2 linked regions of the Lacticaseibacillus paracasei subsp. paracasei genome follow. The protein of the gene in region 1 interacts with the protein of each later gene in a pairwise test. Links are inferred from orthologs where the notes say so. Each region holds a gene or a part of one and is shown on either strand. Other genes may lie near its edges. The genes, in order: dnaX and dnaE.

Region 1 (3,304 bases):
CCTCATCGGTAATGTTGCCACAAATGGAACAATAATGCAGATCCTCTTTTGCCGCGACAAGACTTTTAGCGAACGCCGTCACATCGTCCTTATTCATATCAATGGTGTAAAAAGCCAGCCGTGTTGCGGTTTTTGCCCCGATACCCGGGAGGCGCATATAACTGTCGATCAATTTACTGATCGGTTCTGGATATTGCATAGTGTCCCCTCTTGTTGTGAAAACGTACTGAGTGATGATCTTTGCTGTCATGAGAACAGCTTTGGTTTCAAAATGATGCTTATTTGCTTATGTTGCTGAAACTTTGGGTGCGAACTTGGGTTGTTGTAAAAGTTCGGTTTATGCGGTGAAGACTTCTTGATGATACTTGTGGTCCATTGTTGTTCTCCGAAACGCGCAAAAAGGCGCAGAAACCTCCATGTAAGCGGCCTTGAACCAAAAGGGCCAAAGCCCAGCCCTTTTGGTTCAAGGCCGCTTACACTCCGGTTTCTAACCGCGCCTTTTTGCGCTCTGTTGTTACATTGGCAATCCGCGTGTATACTTACCCATCTTATCTTGAGTTTCCTTATCAATGGTTCCCATGGCTTGATTAACCGCTTCGATAATCAGGTCTTGGAGCATGTCCGGATCGTCTGGATCGATGGCTTCTGGTTTGATTTGAATGTCTTTCATGATCTTTTCACCGGTAAACTTAACGGTGACCATATCGGAAGCTGACTTGCCTTCAAACTCCGTTGCATACAGTTCCTTTTGTGCTGCCTGCATTTCCTTTTGCATTTTCTGCATCTGCTTCATCATGCCTTGCATATTACCCATTCCACGCATGTTTCATCATCCTTTTCTAGTCATTTTTGATTGTTACGTTAGGTGCATCTTTACCAAATAGTTCTGTTAATTTGCTAACAACTGGCGGTATCTGCGGTTTAGTGTCAGCTTTCTGTTCCTTGTTTTCAGGGGCCTTCAATTCTTGAATATAATCTTGTCGAATGGTTGGCCAGACATCACTTTGAACCAAAACAATTTTTGGCTGCTTGCCGGTTAATTTTTGTAGACCACTTTCCAATTCCGTCATCAGTGCGGCATCATTCATGGCGCGTTCAACGTAGATATCATAATCGAAACTCACGATCACACCGTTAGGACTGGCAGCAACCGGTTCACTGACTTTCATCATGGCGCGTTTCGTGATACTAAGCAGACCCAGCAGATTCGGCCAAACATCCTTTAAATTGGTCAGGTCCTGTTTGGTTGCGGCACCTAAAATCGGATAAATAGCTTTACGATTGACATGGTTGGCTTTGGCCTTCACATGTTTCCGGGTTCTGGTTGGTGGCGGAATGGTGCCGCCGTTCGCCTCGACCCGTTTCAGTTGATCACTCAGCTGTTTGACTTTTGCCGTCAATTTTTCAAATTGCGGATTTTCTGCCTGTGCTGGTGCTGCCGTAACCTGTGGCGTTGTCGTTTCGCTTAATCGAACCGTTGCCACTTCTAGATAAATTTCCGGATGATTGGTCATCCGCAGTTGTTGCTGCGTGCTATTCAACACGTCAATCATGTGGTAGATCTGCTCTGGCTTGAAGTTCTCGCTCAGAATTTTGAATTGATCATCAAGTAAGCTTTTTTCTAAATCACCCAAGAGTGTCGGTGCTTGTTGATTAACCAACAGATCCCGCAAGTATTCAATCAGATCTTCGATTAACCGCCCAGCATCTTTACCTGACGCTAACAAATCCTCGATCATTTTCAATGCCTGCGCATGATCCTTGGCGAGGACCGCGGCTAAATACTTGCCCAAAACAGCAGTAGTCACACCGCCTGTGACATCAAGTGCATCTTCCGTTGTGACGTGATTATCGCCAAAACTCAACACTTGATCAAGAATCGATAAGGCATCCCGCATGCCGCCTTCAGCTGCTTTGGCAATCACTTTCAACGCAGCATCGTCGTATGTGATTTGCTTATCATCCAAAATAAAACGCATTCGCTTAACGATATCTTCCGGCGTGATCCGGCGAAAATCAAATCGTTGTGTTCGCGAAATAATCGTTGCTGGGATTTTATGTGGCTCCGTCGTGGCTAAAATAAACACCACATGCGCCGGCGGTTCTTCCAGCGTTTTCAGCAGAGCATTGAAGGCTCCGCTCGATAACATATGCACTTCATCGATGATATACACTTTGACGCGAGCTTGTGTTGGCGCATATTTTGCCTTGTCCCGAATGTCACGAATCTCATCCACGCCGTTGTTAGAAGCAGCATCAATTTCGATAACATCGGTCAAACTGCCATTATTAATAGCCTGACAAATTTCACAAGTATTATCTGGCTCACCATCCTCCAAGTGTAGACAGTTCAATGCCTTTGCCAGAATCTTGGCGACCGATGTTTTACCGGTACCGCGGGGGCCGGTAAAAAGATAGGCGTGGCTTGTCTGGCCAGTAATCAGCGCATTTTTCAGCGTCTTGGTGATGGCTTCTTGGCCAATCACATCTTTAAATTGCTGCGGGCGCCACACCCGATATAACGCTTGATAACTCACCGTGCCGCCTCCTTTAAACACGTTTGCTGGCGCCGTCACCTGCTCATAAGGACCTCAGGTGCAATGGCCCAAAACCAGCCATCACCCCTGAACCCGCTTATGCTCCGGTGACTAAACGCGCCCGTTCACGCTCTTCTTTAAACGCGCTTACCGGCGCCGTCACCTGCTCATAAGGACCTCAGGTGCAATGGCCCAAAACCAGCCATCACCCCTGAACCCGCTTATGCTCCGGTGACTAAACGCGCCCGTTCACGCTCTTCTTAGTGAAATATTCGCTGTGTTCTAGTTTACCATAGCTGCCTCATGAGTAGACAGAATCTGCGACAACAAAAACGGCCGCTCCAATTACAAGCGACCGGTCAATTTCTCAATAACAAAAGGCACATGACGAACCTACCTTAGTGCTGCTTCCTTCCGGACCTGACACGATTCGGAAAGCCACCATTGCCTTAAGGCCTTTCGGCAGTTTTCATTATAACTGATTCTCACTGGTTTGACCAGCCCGCTTGGCGGCTTTTCTTTTGGCCCGGATCGTTCGGAAAAACGTTTGTAGCAACGTGGCGCTTTCATCGGCTTTGATGCCGCTGACCACAGCAACTTGATGATTAAAGCGGGTGTCCGCCAATAAATTATAAAAAGTGCCAGCAACGCCTGCTTTAGGATCAGTGGCACCAAAGTAACACGTCGCCACGCGTGCATTGATCATAGCGCCGGCACACATTGGACATGGTTCTAACGTGACAAATAAGCTGCAATCTTCCAGGCGC
Region 2 (4,166 bases), 950 kb from region 1 along the record:
ATTATCAGTTTTGAAAAACAGCAAGAAGATGCAGACGTTTGCCACTGACTTCGGGTTACTCACAACTTCGGTCGGTGCTGATGCCAAGTCAGTTTTCTCGCAATTTAAGAAATTGACGAAGGATGCTAAGTCTAAAAACAATGCGACGACCATTAGCACAATCAAGAGTCACGGCGTCAAAATTGATGTTGGTTATTCCACCACAGCACTTTACCTGTATGTGACAAAATAAGCTTGCGTCACTCATTCCAAAAACGTCAGCACATGCAAAGTGCCCGGTTATTGTTAGACATGCCAGTCTAGCAATAATCGGGCACTTTGACGTCATTGACGATTTAATTAATGTTCTGGTTTTTCCGCAGGTTTTGCAAAATGCTGCATGATTGGCGGGAAGAAGAATAAAATGACAACGAAGATCACACTGATAATCGCGCTTGTCTTCGGGTCGTAGCTGCCGCCGCTCAAGGCGCTGATCAGGAAGCCGACAACTTGGCCGAGGATCACGCCCCAGATAATAGTAGGTAGATAACGCATGGAATCCCTCTTTTCTGTCGTCATCTTACCACGACCACAAGCGAATTCAACTGAAATTGTGAGTATTTCCGGTATAATAGAAGCGAGGTGGCAAGATGACGTTTACCCAATTACAGGTTCATAGCAATTATACCTTATTACACAGCCCGTTGGCACTGTCGGATCTTATCAGCGCAGCAAAATCACGCGGTTATTCGGCCATTGCCTTAACGGACACTAATGTTGTTTATGGTTTAGTCGAGTTTTATCGACAGGCGAAAGCGGCTGGCTTGAAGCCGCTATTAGGCATGCAGATCGCGATTGATGATGCCAAACTTTTAGTGATTGCCAAAAATAATCAGGGCTACCATCAGTTACTTAAGATCTCCACGCAGATTATGCTAGCAACTTCGCCGGTGGCCTTTGCGGACTTATTGCCTTTGACAGGCTTAGTCGCCATCACCTTACCGGATTCACCATTTTCGGCGGCAGTTGCTGCTAACGATCACGACAGAGCTGTCGCTTTTTTACAGGAGCTTGATAATAAACAGCCGGAAGCGGTGTATGTTGGTCTGGATGAGGCTCATTTAGATACGCCATTGCCGGCATTTGCGACTAGTCAGCAACTTCACCTAATGGCGTTAGGTAACGTACTGTATCGTGATCCGACTGATGCTTTTACGCAAAAAGTGATGGCAGCGATTGGTGATGGCAGTCAGTTGAATTTTCGTGACCCAGTTTTAACCGATGCTGGGCCATGGTGGTTAAAACCGCCAGCAGATGCAAGTGCACCTTTTGTTGCTGCTGGACTACAGGCGGCAGTTGACAACGCGGCTCAGATAGCGGATCAAACGGATGTGACGATTACGTTCAAGCAGCCGCAGCTACCTCATTATCAAACGCCAGATCAGCTTGCGTCTAAAGATTACCTGACCAAACTGGCTCAAGAAGGCCTCGCTAACCGTTTTCACGATCAGCCGATTCCGACAACCTATCAGCAGCGTTTGCAATATGAGCTGGATGTCATTATCAAAATGGGATTTGCTGATTACTTTCTGGTGGTTTGGGATGTGATGAATTACGCTCACAAGGTCAATATTATGACTGGGGCTGGGCGAGGATCAGCTGCGGGCTCCTTGGTCAGTTACGCGCTGGCTATTACAGAAGTCGATCCGATTGCTTATGATCTGCTGTTTGAACGGTTTCTGAATCCTGCTCGAGCGCAAATGCCTGATATTGATTTGGACATTCCTGATAACCGCCGTGGCGAGCTGATTCAATATGTCCATGACAAATATGGCCGAAATCACATGGCTCAGATTATTACTTTTGGGACGTTCGGCGCGAAACAGGCGATCAGAGATGTGGCACGCGTTTTCGGCATGAGTCAGTTTGAAAGTAATACTTGGAGCAGAGCAATTCCAAACTTGTTGCACATGGATTTAAAAACAGCATACGATCAGAGTCAGCCGTTGAAAAATTTGGTGGCCGATTCACCAAAAAATCGCATGCTGTTTCAAACCGCTTTAGCATTAGAGGGGTTGCCGCGGCATTATTCCACGCATGCAGCCGGGATTGTGCTTTCTGAAGAACCACTAACTGACACCGTTGCCTTGCAACCCAGTGGCGATGGTCTTGAACAGACGCAGGTACCCAAAGATGATGTTGAAGCACTTGGGCTGCTTAAAATGGATTTTCTGGGTTTGAAAAACCTCAATATTTTAGCCGCCGCCAGTCATTTTGTCACCCGTGATACTGGCCGGACGTTTGATCCAAAACAGATTCCGCTGAATGATCAACCGACACTCGCTTTGTTTGCCCGCGGTGATACTAACGGCGTTTTTCAATTCGAGTCTGCTGGTATCAAAAATGTTTTGCGCAAACTGCGGCCAACTGATTTTGAAGATGTTGTGGCTGTCAACGCCTTGTATCGTCCAGGTCCAATGGAAAACATCGACACGTTCATTGCCCGCAAAAATGGGCAAGAACCGATTGCTTATCCTGATCCCGCCTTGGAGAAGATTTTGAAACCGACTTATGGTGTCTTGGTTTATCAGGAGCAGGTCATGCAGGTGGCCAGTGTCATGGGCGGGTTCAGTCTTGGCGAGGCGGATTTGTTGCGGCGGGCCATGAGTAAGAAGAAATCATCAGTGCTGGCAGCCGAACAGGATAAATTCATTGAAGGTGCGGTCAAGCAAGGATTCCCTGAGGCGACTGCCAAAACGGTTTATGCTTATATTGATCGATTTGCGAATTACGGCTTCAATCGTTCTCACGCAGTTGCTTATAGTATGGTCGCATTTTGGTTAGCGTATTTAAAAGTGCATGATCCAGCCGCCTTTTTTGCGGCATTGATGAATGCTAGTATGAATAATTTGCCGAAGCTCCGGACTTACGTACAAGAAGCCAAAGCGCGTCAGGTAGCTTTATTAGGTCCTGACATCAACACCAGCAATGGTGGCTTTAAGTTGAGCGACGGGAAGATTCGCTTTGGACTTTTGTCTGTCAAAGGGATGCGCCGTGACTTTTCCGAAGCCATTTTTACCGCTCGTAAAAATGGCCCGTTTAAAGATTTTCGCGATTTACTACAGCGCCTCGAGCCGAAGTGGTTAAAGGCAGATAATTTCAAGCCATTGATTCTTGCCGGTGCCTTTGATAGCTTTGATGATAACCGGGCACAGACAATTGCGAACTTAGATGAATTAATCAACTCGGTTAAACTTGCTGGCAATGATGTTGGGCTATTTTCAGTGCTAGCGCCTAAACCGATTGTGGTGCCGGAAATGCCGGCAGGCGAACGGCTTGAAGAAGAGGCTAATGTTTTAGGCGTTTACCTTTCTGGTCATCCGGTTGACAAATATGCCCCTTTGAAAACGCAATACACATTAGTCAATGTGGTGGATTTAGCAGAAGGTCGCACGGTTGATATTTTGCTTCTGGTTCGACACATTAAGCGGATCCGGACCAAAACTGGGAAGCCTATGGCGTTTGTGGATGGACAGGATGCGACTGGCACCGTTTCGCTGACGGTTTTTCCCAATCTATATCCAACATTAGAAAAAATTGAGACCGACATGGTGGTACTAGTGAACGGGCGAGTTGAAAAACGCAATGACGACTTGCAACTCATTGTGAACCGGATTCAAGATGCCGCACCGTTGCTTGAGGCCTTACCAAAAGCACAGTTATTTATTCGCTTGGATGCGGATAATGTTGACGCCCGGACCGATTTACTGAAAAAATTGCAAACTGCCCATGGACCAATTCCGGTTATCACTGTCGACACGACCAGCAAGGAGAGTGTTTTGTTAGATAAGCGATACTGGGTCACTGCTGATACCAGCTTGATGGCTGATCTTGAATCGCGGTTTGGTGCGGCTAATGTGGTGTTGCGAAAACGACAAGAAGAATAGAGAAAATTGTAAAATGTTCTCATTTTCAGGGACTTTGTTTCTGAAAAGTGGTAAACTCAATGAGTATTTGTGATGGGACAAATCGCAAAAGAATATGCATGAGGTGAAATAATGAAACGCATTGGTATTTTGACCAGTGGCGGGGATGCGCCTGGCATGAACGCCGCGGTCCGCGCTGTTGCTCGCAAGGCGATGCACGAAGGCCTTGAAGTATATGGCATCAATTATGGATTTGCTGGG

The links.
Region 2: the proteins of dnaX (region 1) and dnaE interact in binary tests that used the Escherichia coli proteins (3 or more experiments, as listed by UniProt). The link is inferred for Lacticaseibacillus paracasei subsp. paracasei from one-to-one orthologs.

What each region holds. Positions count from the first base shown.
Region 1 is NZ_AP012541.1:2,307,136-2,310,439, forward strand. Bases 189-3,168 are described here. They hold dnaX (DNA polymerase III subunit gamma/tau), read right to left. Parts: upstream 2,538-3,168; coding sequence 840-2,537; downstream 189-839. Other genes in these bases: recR (recombination mediator RecR), read right to left, coding at 189-199; LBPC_RS11325 (YbaB/EbfC family nucleoid-associated protein), read right to left, coding at 515-823; tadA (tRNA adenosine(34) deaminase TadA), read right to left, coding at 3,010-3,168. Outside these bases: more of recR, read right to left, coding at 1-188; more of tadA, read right to left, coding at 3,169-3,304. UniProt on the Escherichia coli protein: Part of the beta sliding clamp loading complex, which hydrolyzes ATP to load the beta clamp onto primed DNA to form the DNA replication pre-initiation complex.
Region 2 is NZ_AP012541.1:1,358,136-1,362,301, forward strand. The notes cover bases 285-4,126. They hold dnaE (DNA polymerase III subunit alpha), read left to right. Parts: upstream 285-629; coding sequence 630-3,926; downstream 3,927-4,126. Other genes in these bases: LBPC_RS06715 (YjzD family protein), read right to left, coding at 340-534; pfkA (6-phosphofructokinase), read left to right, coding at 4,038-4,126. In the rest of the region: LBPC_RS06710 (hypothetical protein), read left to right, coding at 1-232; more of pfkA, read left to right, coding at 4,127-4,166. UniProt on the Escherichia coli protein: DNA polymerase III is a complex, multichain enzyme responsible for most of the replicative synthesis in bacteria. This DNA polymerase also exhibits 3' to 5' exonuclease activity. The alpha chain is the DNA polymerase catalytic subunit.